Regions from separate parts of the Vibrio sp. Isolate22 genome, predicted to be linked through region 2. Evidence: predicted binding sites of a transcription regulator. Region 2 holds the regulator's gene; each other region holds the start of a gene.

Region 1 (4,227 bases), on a different contig from region 2:
ATCGCGCTTAAATAACGGTTCACACATTAAACTAGAAAGTATCGTTAATTCTATTAATAAAAACGGGCTTGTTGTTCAATCAACAAGCCCGTTTTTATTAGATTTGGTTAAGCAGAGAGCAATTCATCCAACTTACTTTGGTACTTCTTCTCAAGCGCATGGTTTCCGGCTTTCTTTTCGAGATCGACTAAAATTTGAAGCGATGGAATTTGATAGCCATACCGCTGGTGGAACTTAAACAGACGAAGCCTAGCGTCGTTATAATCGGCTTCACTCACTTCAATTTTCGATAACTGTAATATCGACTTTACTCGGTTCGGATCATGGTCAATGGCGCGTGTGAAGTAATACTTGGCTTGTTCTGTATTACCTGCCTTAAATGCGCAAAAAGCTGCGTTCTCATAACTGGCGGATACTAAGTAGTAGGGCTGGTCAATGGCGCGATTAAAGTACTTATCGGCCTGTTTATACTCGCCTTGCTTACATAAAAACGTCCCGTAGTTATTGAGGACGTTTCCGTTGCTTGAATCAAGTCGAAGAGCTCTTTTGTACTCTTGTCTTGCCTCGTCAATTTCACCGACTTGCTCATAGTAGTGCGCCATGGAAAGGCGAGCACGATAGTAATTGGGTGCATGTTGAATCGCGAGTTCTAGGTTTTCTCGCGCACGAACCATGTTCTGTTGTTCCATGTATCCCAAGCCAAGCGCAATCCTCGATTCAGACATTGAAACAGGGTCAGAATCGACCTTTTTGGTATCTCCCTCAGTAACGGAAACACAACCCGAAACCAAGATGGCAACAATGATAATGAATGAATGTAATAACTTGGCTGCGGGCATTAACGGACTCCTTCTTGATGCTTGTTCATGATAGGAGAAGTCGTTATTTTAAATGGCAAAAAGGTGAGGTAATGCGACTCACCCGCCATAAAAAAGCCGTTTGTTACCGACTCAAAATCGAGGGATGACAAACGGCTCGCGCGAACGATATGACTTGAAGGCGACTTAACAGAATTAGTCGTCTTTGGTGAAGTTCTCTTCGCTGAAGTGATCCAAATCGTAAGGCGTTTGTTGGTAAACGCAGTAATTTAGCCAGTTTGAGAACAGTAAGTGCCCGTGACTTCGCCAGCTCGCAACGGGTTTGTTGTCTGGGTTATTGTTTGGATAGTAGTTAATTGGGATGACTGGCTCCATGCCTTCACCCAAATCACGGATGTATTCGTTGTGAAGCGTATGCGCATCGTATTCAGGGTGACCGGTCACAAACACGTTTCGCTTGTCTTTGGTTGCCGCGAGATACACACCAGCGACATCTGACGTCGCAAGGACATCAAGGTCAGTATGCTCTGCTAGATACTCGGGTGAGAAATCTGCATAGCGAGAGTGTGGTGCTAAGAAGGTGTCATCAAAACCACGCAGAATAGGGTGGTAAGGGTTATGGATCTCGTGATTGTAAACGCCCGACAGCTTCTCTTTACGAGTGCGCTTCGGTAAGTCATACAGCAATTTCAAGCCCGCTTGAGCAGCCCAGCACACATAAAGAGTCGAGGTCACGTGCTTGTTAGCCCACTCCATGATGGTTTTTAGGTGATCCCAGTAGATAACATCTTCAAACTGCACCAAACCCAATGGCGCACCAGTGATGATCAATCCATCAAAGTTACGGTTTTTCACCATCTCAAATTGACGGTAAAAGTTATCGAGGTGCTCGGTCGGTGTGTTTTTACTTGGACGGTCATCGATTCGAAGCAGTTCAACATCCACTTGCAACGGGCTGTTCGATAGAAGGCGTAAGAATTGAGTTTCGGTTTCAATCTTCTTCGGCATTAGGTTGAGGATCAAGACTCGAAGTGGACGGATTTCCTGTGTCGATGCCCTTGATAGCGGCATAACAAAGATGTTTTCTTCACGAAGAACATCGCTCGCTGGCAATTGGTCTGGAATGCGGATAGGCACAGCTTTCTCCCTAAGCTAGATATGTAGACGTCTATACATCTAAATCTATAATAGTTTGATACGCTTGTCGATATACAAAATGGATAGTTGTAAATTATTTGTGTTTTTATCAAGAGAGCACTTAGTTATCTTGTGGTTATTGTCTCTGCTTAGCAATGCCAAGACGTGTAGAAGAGTGATTAAGTGTTGATATCGCCAGTAATCAGAGCAACAGAGTACTATTTACGATAAACTCATGCTTTTGATTTAAGCCGTAATGTATCAATGAAGCTAATACTCATTCGAGGGCTGCCAGGTTCGGGTAAGTCAACAAAAGCAAAAACTTATGACGCCTTGCATGTCGAAGCCGATATGTATTTTGTCAACGAACAAGGTGAATACTGCTTTGACCCTAAACAGTTACAACAGGCCCATGAGTGGTGCAAGAACACCGCTGAAAATGGTCTAAAGCAAGGGAAGGACGTCGTCGTATCGAACACCTTCATCAAATACTGGGAAATGAAGGCTTATCGTCAGCTTGCACTTAAATACAAGGCGGATTTAGTGATTGAAGTTTGCCGAGAAAACTACGGAACTATTCACGACATTGAACCATCAGTGATCAAGCGCATGGCGAGAGATTGGCAAGAGTAGCTCAACATTCGTGCTGCTCTATAGAGTGGGCGAACCCTCATATTAAACTAACAAAGCAATTCCAAGGTAACGATTGAAATGGCAAAACGTTCTGTTGTCGTAGAGATGACTTCTTACGGTATTTACTCCACGTGGGATTCTAAGTCTAAAGACCTACCTAAAATCCAAGAGTTCACCACTACCGTTGACGCTGAAATCGACGTGGAGTTTGGCTATATCTTGAATATTAAAAAAGCCAAAGGCGAAAAAATCCGTTACTGCATTTACCACCCACATATCACGACCGACAAAGGCGAAGTGCTTGAGCCGTTTGATGGCGAAGAGTACGTTGGCAATAATGATTGGGATTTCTACCTAGGCGACACCATTTGGGCACCAGTCTCAAACAAGATTGGTAAATGGCGCATGACGGTCGAACTCAAAGGTAACATCATCGCAGATAAGACATTCGACTTAGTAGCAAAAGACGAAGGCCAATTTTGGAAGCGTAGAGGGTTCCAGTCTCGAATTATCTAGATAAATCTAAACAAAAAAGCCGAGTCCTATATGGGCTCGGCTTTTTGACATTAGCTAGACGATGTTCGTCATCTAGCTTAGAAGTAAGATTATTGTGTTACGTAAGCGACAACAAACTCAGTGATAGCAACCATGTCTTTCACTGCGATGTACTCTTCCGTAGTGTGAACTTTCGCCATACCCGTAGATAGGTTAACCGTAGTTAAACCTTTCGCATTGAAGTTGTTTGCATCGCTACCGCCGCCAGTGCGTTTGGTGTTTGCAGTCACGCCAAGCTTTTCGAACGCCGATTTGATAGAAAGAATGTGCGGGTGATCGTCTGCAATGACGAATGCATCGTAAGCACGAGTTGATTCGATTTCGACTTCAGCACCGAACTGCTTTGCGCTCTCTTCAAACGTTGAAATCATATGTTCAACTTGCGCTGTTAGCTTATCGCCATTTAGTGAGCGAGCTTCCGCAACCACTTTAAGCTCTGGCATAACGATGTTAGTCGCTTGACCGCCTTCAACAATACCTACGTTCGCAGTTGTTTCTTCATCAATACGAAGTAGGTTCATTTTGGTGATAGCATCTGCCGCTACTTGAATTGCGCTGATGCCTTCTTCTGGTGCTAGACCAGCGTGAGCAGGGCGACCTTTTATTGTTGCAACGATTTTTTGTTGGCCTGGAGCCGCGTTTACGATAGTGCCGATAGGGCCGCCTGTATCTAGAACGATAGCGTGCTCTGATTGAATGTAAGACATATCGAAGTTCAAAGACCCGAATAGACCGCCTTCTTCGAACACTGTGAATGCAATTTCAATGGTCTTGTGTGCTTGACCTTCAGCTTTAATGCAGCGAACGGCTTCCATGATAGCCGCAATGCCAGATTTGTCATCGCCGCCTAGGATAGTGTTGCCTTTTGAGCGGATGATGCCGTCTTCGATGATTGGTTCAATGCCGATACCCGGTGTTACTGTGTCCATGTGGCAGCTGAATACTGTGCTACCTGGTAGTGTGCCGTCTAAACGCGCGTAGATGTTGAAGCCATTCGATACTTCTTCAGGAACCGCTAGTTTATGCACGTCAAAACCTAGTTCGCCTAACTGCTCAGCCAGCGCTTCAGCAATTGCTTTTTCGT
Region 2 (4,227 bases):
TCGCTGTTTTGCGCCATAAAGCCGGTAATCACCACGCGGCAATGAGCATGTTGCGCTAACGCTTCTTTAATAAGAGGGTAAGAACGTGCACGATCCACCTCTGGTTGTGCACCCACTTCAGCACGCAAGAAAGCACGAGCATCTTGCGCGACGGCTTGTAAATCATGTTGGCACAACAAAGCAGCTAACAAACGTGAAGACCAAACCTCACCGTGACCTAGGACCTGTGCTTTTTGTGCTTCGCTTAGAGGGGCTGTTAGCTCACCCAAAGCGGTAAATTCTTGTTGGATAGTCGCCGTAAGCTGCTCTGCAGGTTCACCTTCAAGCAGTGCTTCAATCAGTTCAAGCTGGAACTGACGAAGGGTTTGTAGGCACTCATGAGCAATACGCCCATCTTTATCAAGCGCTTCTACAAACTCAATCAAACGGTTAGTGGTTTTGCCTGCTGCCGACACAACCACTAAGTCGGTTGCTGATGAATACTCTCTAAGAATGTTTACCACACGTAGGTAACACTCAGGGTCAGCTAAACTGCTACCACCAAATTTATGTAGCTGGCGAAAGGTTGCCATTATTAACCCTCCCCTTCAGCGATAAAGCGTTGTGTCTTTTCAAACGCCTGCTTAAGGTCATCAATCAGGTCTTCTGCATCTTCAAGGCCAACAGAAAGACGCAGTAACTGTTGAGAAACGCCCGCCTCTGCTAGCGCTTCTTCACCCATTGCACGGTGAGTCATCGACGCTGGGTGACAAATCAGGCTCTCTACACCGCCAAGTGATTCCGCTAAAGAGAACAACTCTAACTCGCCAACAAAATATTTGAGCGCCTCGAATGAACCTGCAAACTCAAAACTCAGCATTGAGCCAAAGCCTGACTGTTGCTTCTTAGCGATCTCATGACCGGGATGTTCAGGAAGGCTTGGGTGATAAATCGCACCGACAAGATCTTGCTGTTGCAACGCAGTCAGAATTTCACGCGAACTCTCTTCGTGGACACGCATACGCGCACCTAGCGTACGGATACCACGCAGCGTCATGTAGCTATCAAATGGAGTACCGGTCGCACCAATACAGTTGCCCCACCATGCTAGCTCTTCAGCGTGCTCTTCTGTCTTAGTGATCACCACACCACCAATAACGTCCGAGTGGCCGTTGATGTATTTGGTCGTTGAGTGGATAACAAAGTCAGCACCCAACTCTAAAGGCTTTTGGAACACAGGAGTCAAAAACGTGTTGTCGACAGCAACCAGCGCACCAATCTCTTTCGCTTTACGGCAGGTTTCTGCAATATCAACTACGCGAACCAACGGGTTTGATGGTGTCTCTAATAAGATCAACTTTGGCTTAAGTGCGATCGCCGCGTCCAATGCCTCTTGATCCGATTGATCAACAAACAGAACTTTGAAGTCACCTTTAAGAGAGCGAGTGTTAAACAGACGGTAAGTACCACCGTAGCAGTCATGTGGTGCAACGATCAGATCATCGCCACCTAAGAAAGCCGAAACCCATAAGTTCAGTGCCGAAGTACCACAGTTAGTAACTACCGCGCCTTTGCCCGACTCAAGCTCAAACAGTGCTGTTTCTAATAAACCGCGGTTTGGGTTACCAGAACGGGTGTAATCATACTTTGGCACTTCACCAAAAGCGGGAAACCCATAGTTAGTCGAAAGATAAATTGGTGGGACAACGGCATGGTGTTGCGTGTCTGACTCGATACCAGTACGTACTGCGATTGTTGCTGGCTTCCGGCTGCTCATAGGTGCTTCCTTACAAGTTTGCGTCTGAGAGTCACAGCTGCTTGTCGGCATTTTGCGGCTGTGTTAGATATATGTTATTCACTTTACTTTCATAAACGTGAGACGTCAACACTTCTAGACGTCTATATGTCTTTGCTTATGGCGGTAAATCCCGCTAAAATCACCACTATTAATTTAATCTAACAACTAAAGTGATGAAGGTACGCAATGGCCGACTGGAATGGTGAATACATAAGCCCATATGCTGAGCATGGAAAGAAAAGCGAACAAGTAAAGAAGATTACAGTTTCTATCCCTTTAAAAGTGCTAAAGGTTCTTACTGACGAGCGTACTCGCCGCCAGATCAACAACCTTCGCCATGCAACAAACAGTGAGCTACTGTGCGAAGCCTTTCTACATGCGTACACAGGCCAACCACTGCCAACGGATGAAGACCTTCGTAAAGACCGCCCAGATGATATTCCTGCAGAAGTGAAAAAGCTGATGACAGAGATGGGTATCGAGTTCGAAGCGTTTGACGAAGAATAACAATAACTCAGTCACTGCCTTCAATATTGAGTCGCTTTAGCTGAATGTTCACATTACTGATTCGTATTTTCAGTGTTCTGTGAATAAGAGACATAAAAAAACCGACTCCAGATGAGTCGGTTTTTTATTATTTTGTTTAGCTTCTATGCCATGTAGTTAGCAGGCATCTCAATACGTGCAACGCCAGATTCAACCGCCGCTTCTGCTACTGCTTTCGCTACGCGAGGAAGTAGACGTGGGTCCATAGGCTTAGGAATGATGTAACCCTTACCGAACTCAAGTGACGTCTCACCCGCTGCTTTTAGTACTTCCGCTGGTACTTCTTCTTTCGCTAGGTCACGAATCGCTTTTACTGCCGCTAGCTTCATTTCGTCATTGATTTCGCTTGCACGTACATCAAGTGCACCACGGAAAATGAATGGGAAACAAAGTACGTTGTTTACTTGGTTAGGGTAATCACTGCGACCCGTCCCCATAATAAGGTCAGAACGAACTTCGTGAGCAAGCTCTGGCTTGATCTCTGGATCTGGGTTTGAACATGCAAACACAACTGGCTTATCAGCCATCAGCGTTAGTGCTTCTGCTGGAAGCAGGTTAGGACCTGATACGCCCAAGAATAGGTCAGCACCTTCGATAACATCTTCAAGCGTGCGCTTATCTGTGTTGTTTGCGAACAGCTCTTTGTATTCGTTCAGATCATCACGACGAGTGTGGATCACACCTTTACGGTCTAGCATGTAAATCTTCTCACGCTGAGCGCCACACTTAATCAGTAGCTCCATACAAGCAACCGCTGCTGCACCAGCACCTAGACAAACGATCTTACACTCTTCAAGCTTCTTACCTTGAAGTTCGATCGCGTTCAGCATACCTGCTGCTGTTACGATCGCAGTCCCGTGTTGGTCATCGTGGAATACTGGTACATCACAACGCTCAATCAGGCGACGTTCAATCTCAAAACAGTCTGGTGCTTTGATGTCTTCTAGGTTAATACCGCCGAATGTATCTGCGATATTCGCAACCGTATCGACAAACTCATCGATTGTGCGGTGTTTTACTTCAATATCGATAGAATCTAAACCAGCGAAACGCTTAAACAGTAGCGCTTTACCTTCCATTACTGGTTTAGAAGCAATTGGACCAAGGTTACCTAGGCCAAGAATCGCTGTACCGTTAGAGATAACTGCAACCATGTTGCCTTTACCTGTGTACTTGTAAACGTTATCTACGTTCTGTGCGATCTCACGAACTGGCTCAGCCACGCCTGGGCTGTAAGCAAGTGCTAGGTCTTCTGCAGAGTTTGCAGGCTTCGTCAGCTCAATGGCAATTTTGCCTGGAACTGGGAACTCATGATAATCAAGAGCTTGCTGACGGAATTGTTCTTGAGGTGATAATTCTTGAGAGGATTGGTCTTGGCGGCTGTCTTCAGACATAGGTGTAGGTTCCTAGGATATTATTATTAGGGGGATCTTGTTCATGTTAATGGATGTACTTCAAAGTTCCTAGGTGGTAAAGGCCTCTGTCTCATTAAAAAACGAGATTTCACTACTAATAAGACCAGTGAGCAGTTGAAATTACTATCGCTTGTTGAACTTTCGAGCGGATTTGCAGTGATGAGTCATAAGCGAAGAATTACCCTTCAATATTGAGGTAAGCCGCTTAGTGCAGGAGAGAATAAAAGCTTGAGGTGAAAGTTGATGTTTTCTCGAATTTCAGGCAACAAAAAAGGACACCGAAGTGTCCTTTTTATGTCTAAATAGCGAGAATTACTTCTTGCTAGAAAGAGCACCGAAACGCTTGTTGAAGCGATCAACACGGCCGCCTGTATCTACGATACGTTGCTTACCAGTGTAGAACGGGTGACATTTGTCACATACGTCTAGGTGGATTGATTCTTTTGCTAGCGTTGAGTTGAACTCAAAAGTGTTGCCGCAAGAACAAGT
Region 3 (4,227 bases), on a different contig from region 2:
TTGGCTTACAACATCAAGATTCGTAACACACGCGGACAACTGATGGTCGAGAAGCTTATCAGCAAAGATACGTGTCAAACCGACAGCTAGATTCGAGATTCGAACAAACATAAAACTAGAAGGCCTCGTATTTGCGAGGCCTTTATTTTATTGAACAATCAAAATCCTAGGCTGAGCTATGCCTCAACAGATTCCCACTCTTTGCGTAGTGTTTTGGTTGCTGAGACAAGATTAGTCAATGCCGCTTCCGTCTCCGCCCAGTTACGAGTTTTAAGACCACAATCTGGGTTTGCCCATAAGCGTTCGGCAGGTATTTTTTCCGCCGCTTTCTTAAGCATGCTAATAATCCACTCTTGTGATGGGATGTTTGGTGAATGAATATCATAAACACCAGGGCCAATCGCATTCGGGTAGTTAAACTCTTCAAACGCTTTAAGCAGTTCCATATTCGAACGAGACGTCTCAATAGTAATCACATCAGCGTCTAATGCGGCAACTGAGTCGATAATTTCATTGAACTCGCTATAACACATATGAGTGTGAATCTGAGTCTCTGGCTTAGCACTAGCCGCGGAAATCTTAAAGGCATCAACCGCCCATTCTAAATATTCTGCATGGTCGCGTTTTTTCAGAGGCAGACCTTCACGAATAGCAGGTTCATCAATTTGAATAATGTTGATCCCTGCATCTTGCAAATCAGACACTTCATCACGCAGCGCAAATGCCAACTGATTAGTGATCTCTTTACGCGAGATATCCTCACGCGGGAACGTCCAACACAAAATAGTGACCGGGCCCGTTAACATGCCTTTCATCTGTTTAGATGTCAGTGATTGCGCATAAGTCGACCACTCAACCGTTATCGGTTTTTCGCGCTCAATATCCGCTACCACAATCGCAGGTTTCACGCAGCGAGAGCCGTAGCTTTGTACCCAGCCAAACTTTGTTGTTTGAAAGCCAGCTAAGTTCTCTGCAAAGTACTCCACCATGTCGTTGCGTTCCGCTTCACCGTGTACCAACACATCCAAATCGAGTGCTTCTTGGCGCTTCACCGCATCCGCGATATGACCTTTTAGTGCAGTCGTGTATTCCGCTTCGCTCAACTTCCCAGTGCGATAAGCGCTACGTTGAACACGGATCTCGCCGGTCTGTGGGAACGAACCTATCGTTGTAGTTGGTAACAACGGTAAACCTAAAACTTCCGACTGATGTGCAGCTCGCTCTGGGTAAGGAGCGCTGCGGTCAGCTAGTGCTTTTGTAATCGTGTTGAGGCGAGCCTGTACCTGTGGCTTATTAACATGGGTTGCACTCTTGCGAGCCACAATCGGCTGGCTATAAGTCTCGCACGCTAAAATGGCATTTTGATCGCCGTCTAGCGCCGCACCCAACAAGCTAACCTCTGTGACTTTCTGTTTAGCGAAAGCAAACCAGCTCTTCACTTCTTCACTGAGTGAATCTTCTAGCTCTAAATCAACGGGGCTATGAAGCAGCGAACATGAACTTGCCACCCACAGCTTATCGCCTAGCCTCTCTTTTATTGGTCGCAGTAACTCAAGCTGAGTAGCCAAGTCCGCTCGCCAGACATTGCGTCCGTTAATGATACCGGCAGACAGCACCCACTCTTCCGGTAATTGACTCACGACTTCATCGAGCTGCTGTGGCGCTGCAGCTAAATCAATATGCAATCCATTAACAGGCAGATTGACGATTGTATCTAAGGTGTCTGTCACCGAATCGAAGTACGTGGTTAATAACAGTTTCACATCACCTTGAATGACTTGATAAGCCAATTTAAATGAATCGACCCATTGTTTTTCAAGCTCAAGGGCAAGAATCGGCTCATCGATTTGAACCCACTCAACGCCCAACTTGGCTAACTTAGCCAAAATCGCTTGGTAAGCGGTCAACAGGCGAGGCAATAGGGTTAAGCGGTCAAATCCCTCTTCCACCTCTTTCCCTAGATACAAATAAGACAGTGGACCAATAAGGACAGGTTTCACCTTATGCCCTGCTTGAACGGCTTCATTCACCTCATCAAACAATTGAGGCCAGCTCACCTCAAATGAGTCACCTTTACTGAACTCAGGAACGATGTAGTGATAGTTGGTATTGAACCACTTAGTCATGTCAGACGCTGCTGAACCGTTTTTCGTACCTTCAGAAGCGTGTTTCCCACCACAACAAGCGACTTGAACTTGTGATTGCCCACGCCCCACTCGGAACAAGGTATCTAAATCAGGGATAGCTTTTTCCTCTTCGCTACCACCAGCATGACGCTTTGGTACGTGCCCTAAAAGCAAAGTCGTTGTCAGTACATGGTCGTACCATGCGAAGTCACCCGCAGTTGCAAAGCTAAGATTCGCATCAGCTTGTACATTCCAGTTACGATTTCTCAACTCGCTGCCTAGTTGTTTGAGTTCAGATTGATCAATTTCCCCACGCCAGTATTTCTCTAGTGTGAATTTGAGTTCGCGTTTTTCACCGATACGTGGGTAGCCAAGAATATGCGTTGTTGTCGTCATGAACCGATTCCTTATTCAATAATTATTAGTATCTTTTCAGACTGCCTGTTGAAAATTGCGCTTTCTCAAAAAGGCGTCTGGATGGCTAAACTATCTACCGAATCAGCTCAACGAACAACGTCCAAATATTCATCTTGTTTATTAAAAATATTCATCATCAAGCAGTCTGAGATCAATTTAATTAAATCCATCTGGACATCTAGACGTTTACAAATGATAAAAAACCCCGTAGGGTGATTATTAAGAAATATTGAATTGGCTTAGGGAATATGAGGAATACTCATGATAGAGCTTAAACATCTGCGAACATTGACGACCTTAAGAGACAGCGGTTCACTCACCGCAACAGCGACCTCTCTTCATCTGACTCAGTCGGCGCTTTCTCATCAATTGAAGGACCTAGAGGCGCGTATTGGTGGGCAGTTGTTCCTACGCAAAACTCGGCCAGTAAAGTTCACCTCAGAGGGTGAGATCTTGCTAAAACTCGCTGATGAGATTCAACCAAGAATCGCCAAAGCAGAGAATGAACTCGCGAGTCTGAAAGAGGACGTGAATGGTCGCCTACATATGGCGATCGAGTGTCACTCATGTTTTCAATGGTTAATGCCTGCTCTGAAGGAGTATCAAGTTGCTTGGCCAAGCGTGACTCTCGATTTCTCGTCCGGTTTTGGCTTTGAGCCCCTACCTGCGCTAATGGCTGGCGAGTTGGACCTGGTGATCACCTCAGATATTCAGCCTCGCTCCGAGATCCACTATGAGCCACTTTTCGATTTCGAGATGCGATTGATCACAGCAATTAACTCACCTTTGGCTGAGAATCCAAGCATTGATCCACAAGATCTTAGCGATCTCACGATGCTTTCGTACCCAGTTCAAAAGCAACGCCTAGATGTGGTAAAACACTTCTTGCAACCTGCAGGTATAGAACCGAAGAAATGGAAGCAAGCAGACAACACCTTGATGTTAGTGCAAATGGTATCAGCCGGGTTAGGAGTGGCAGCCTTACCAAACTGGGCAATCAGTGAGTTTTCAAGACAAGGGTTGATTGCTAGTAAGCCGCTGGGTAAAGGACTTTCAAGAAGATTGTTTGCTGCGGTGAGAAATTCAGAGAAAGACAAGCGGTACCTGCAAGCATTCTTCAGCACGGCAAGGCAGCAGAGTAAGAGCCACCTGGATGGAATTGAAGTTGTTTAGCTATATAAGCTATTAGAGCTGTACGAAAGTACAAAAACAAAAAAGTCACAGATTACCTGTGACTTTTTAGATTCCGCAGCATTGGTTTCGCGATACCTGTTCATTCACGAAACATAGATTACCTTGCGTATGACTTAAATTGGTTCGTCAGTGGATCGTATTGATAGCCAAGCATGTCTAGCTTACCTACGACACTTTCTATATCCATTTCATACATGCTAATCAGCTCTTCAAAACTGTCGCATTCTAAGCGCAGTTTTTCATTCACTATTCCCAGCAAGATAATACTATCTAGGCTTTTGACGTTACTTAAATCCATCTCGTACTCCTTACGAACACTCTGACTAGAATTAAGTTTAGAACGCTTAACCGCCCCACGCTAAAAAACAGATCACACTTCTTAACACACAGAAATGCTTACAGCGCCCAAATTGGTGTTAGGCCAACGACAGCGGCTAACAACATCAGTAGTGACACCGTAAGTTGGACCTTCTCTGGCGTTTTAACAAAC

The links. Region 2 encodes MetJ, which represses methionine synthesis genes. Its sites were predicted from a motif close to TTAGACNTNTANANGTCTAA; they were not measured.
Region 1: the regulator MetJ is predicted to act here: its motif matches at 1,979-1,998, upstream of metA (homoserine O-succinyltransferase).
Region 3: the regulator MetJ is predicted to act here: its motif matches at 2,714-2,733, upstream of metE (5-methyltetrahydropteroyltriglutamate--homocysteine S-methyltransferase).

What each region holds. Positions count from the first base shown of each region.
Region 1 is NZ_JAKEUW010000074.1:4,956-9,182, reverse strand. It holds gene rlmF (23S rRNA (adenine(1618)-N(6))-methyltransferase RlmF) at 1-15, shown strand, start outside; gene pilW (type IV pilus biogenesis/stability protein PilW) at 108-839, opposite strand; gene metA (homoserine O-succinyltransferase) at 1,014-1,955, opposite strand; gene L1D55_RS24370 (ATP-binding protein) at 2,220-2,588, shown strand; gene L1D55_RS24365 (DUF3859 domain-containing protein) at 2,667-3,104, shown strand; gene L1D55_RS24360 (M20/M25/M40 family metallo-hydrolase) at 3,194-4,227, opposite strand, start outside.
Region 2 is NZ_JAKEUW010000009.1:55,308-59,534, forward strand. It holds gene L1D55_RS07680 (bifunctional aspartate kinase/homoserine dehydrogenase II) at 1-572, opposite strand, end outside; gene L1D55_RS07685 (O-succinylhomoserine (thiol)-lyase) at 575-1,756, opposite strand; gene metJ (met regulon transcriptional regulator MetJ) at 1,964-2,284, shown strand; gene L1D55_RS07695 (malic enzyme-like NAD(P)-binding protein) at 2,428-3,717, opposite strand; gene rpmE (50S ribosomal protein L31) at 4,051-4,227, opposite strand, start outside.
Region 3 is NZ_JAKEUW010000004.1:55,045-59,271, reverse strand. It holds gene gspS2 (GspS/AspS pilotin family protein) at 1-90, shown strand, start outside; gene metE (5-methyltetrahydropteroyltriglutamate--homocysteine S-methyltransferase) at 177-2,522, opposite strand; gene L1D55_RS04245 (LysR substrate-binding domain-containing protein) at 2,805-3,716, shown strand; gene L1D55_RS04240 (DUF4250 domain-containing protein) at 3,835-4,035, opposite strand; gene L1D55_RS04235 (hypothetical protein) at 4,134-4,227, opposite strand, start outside.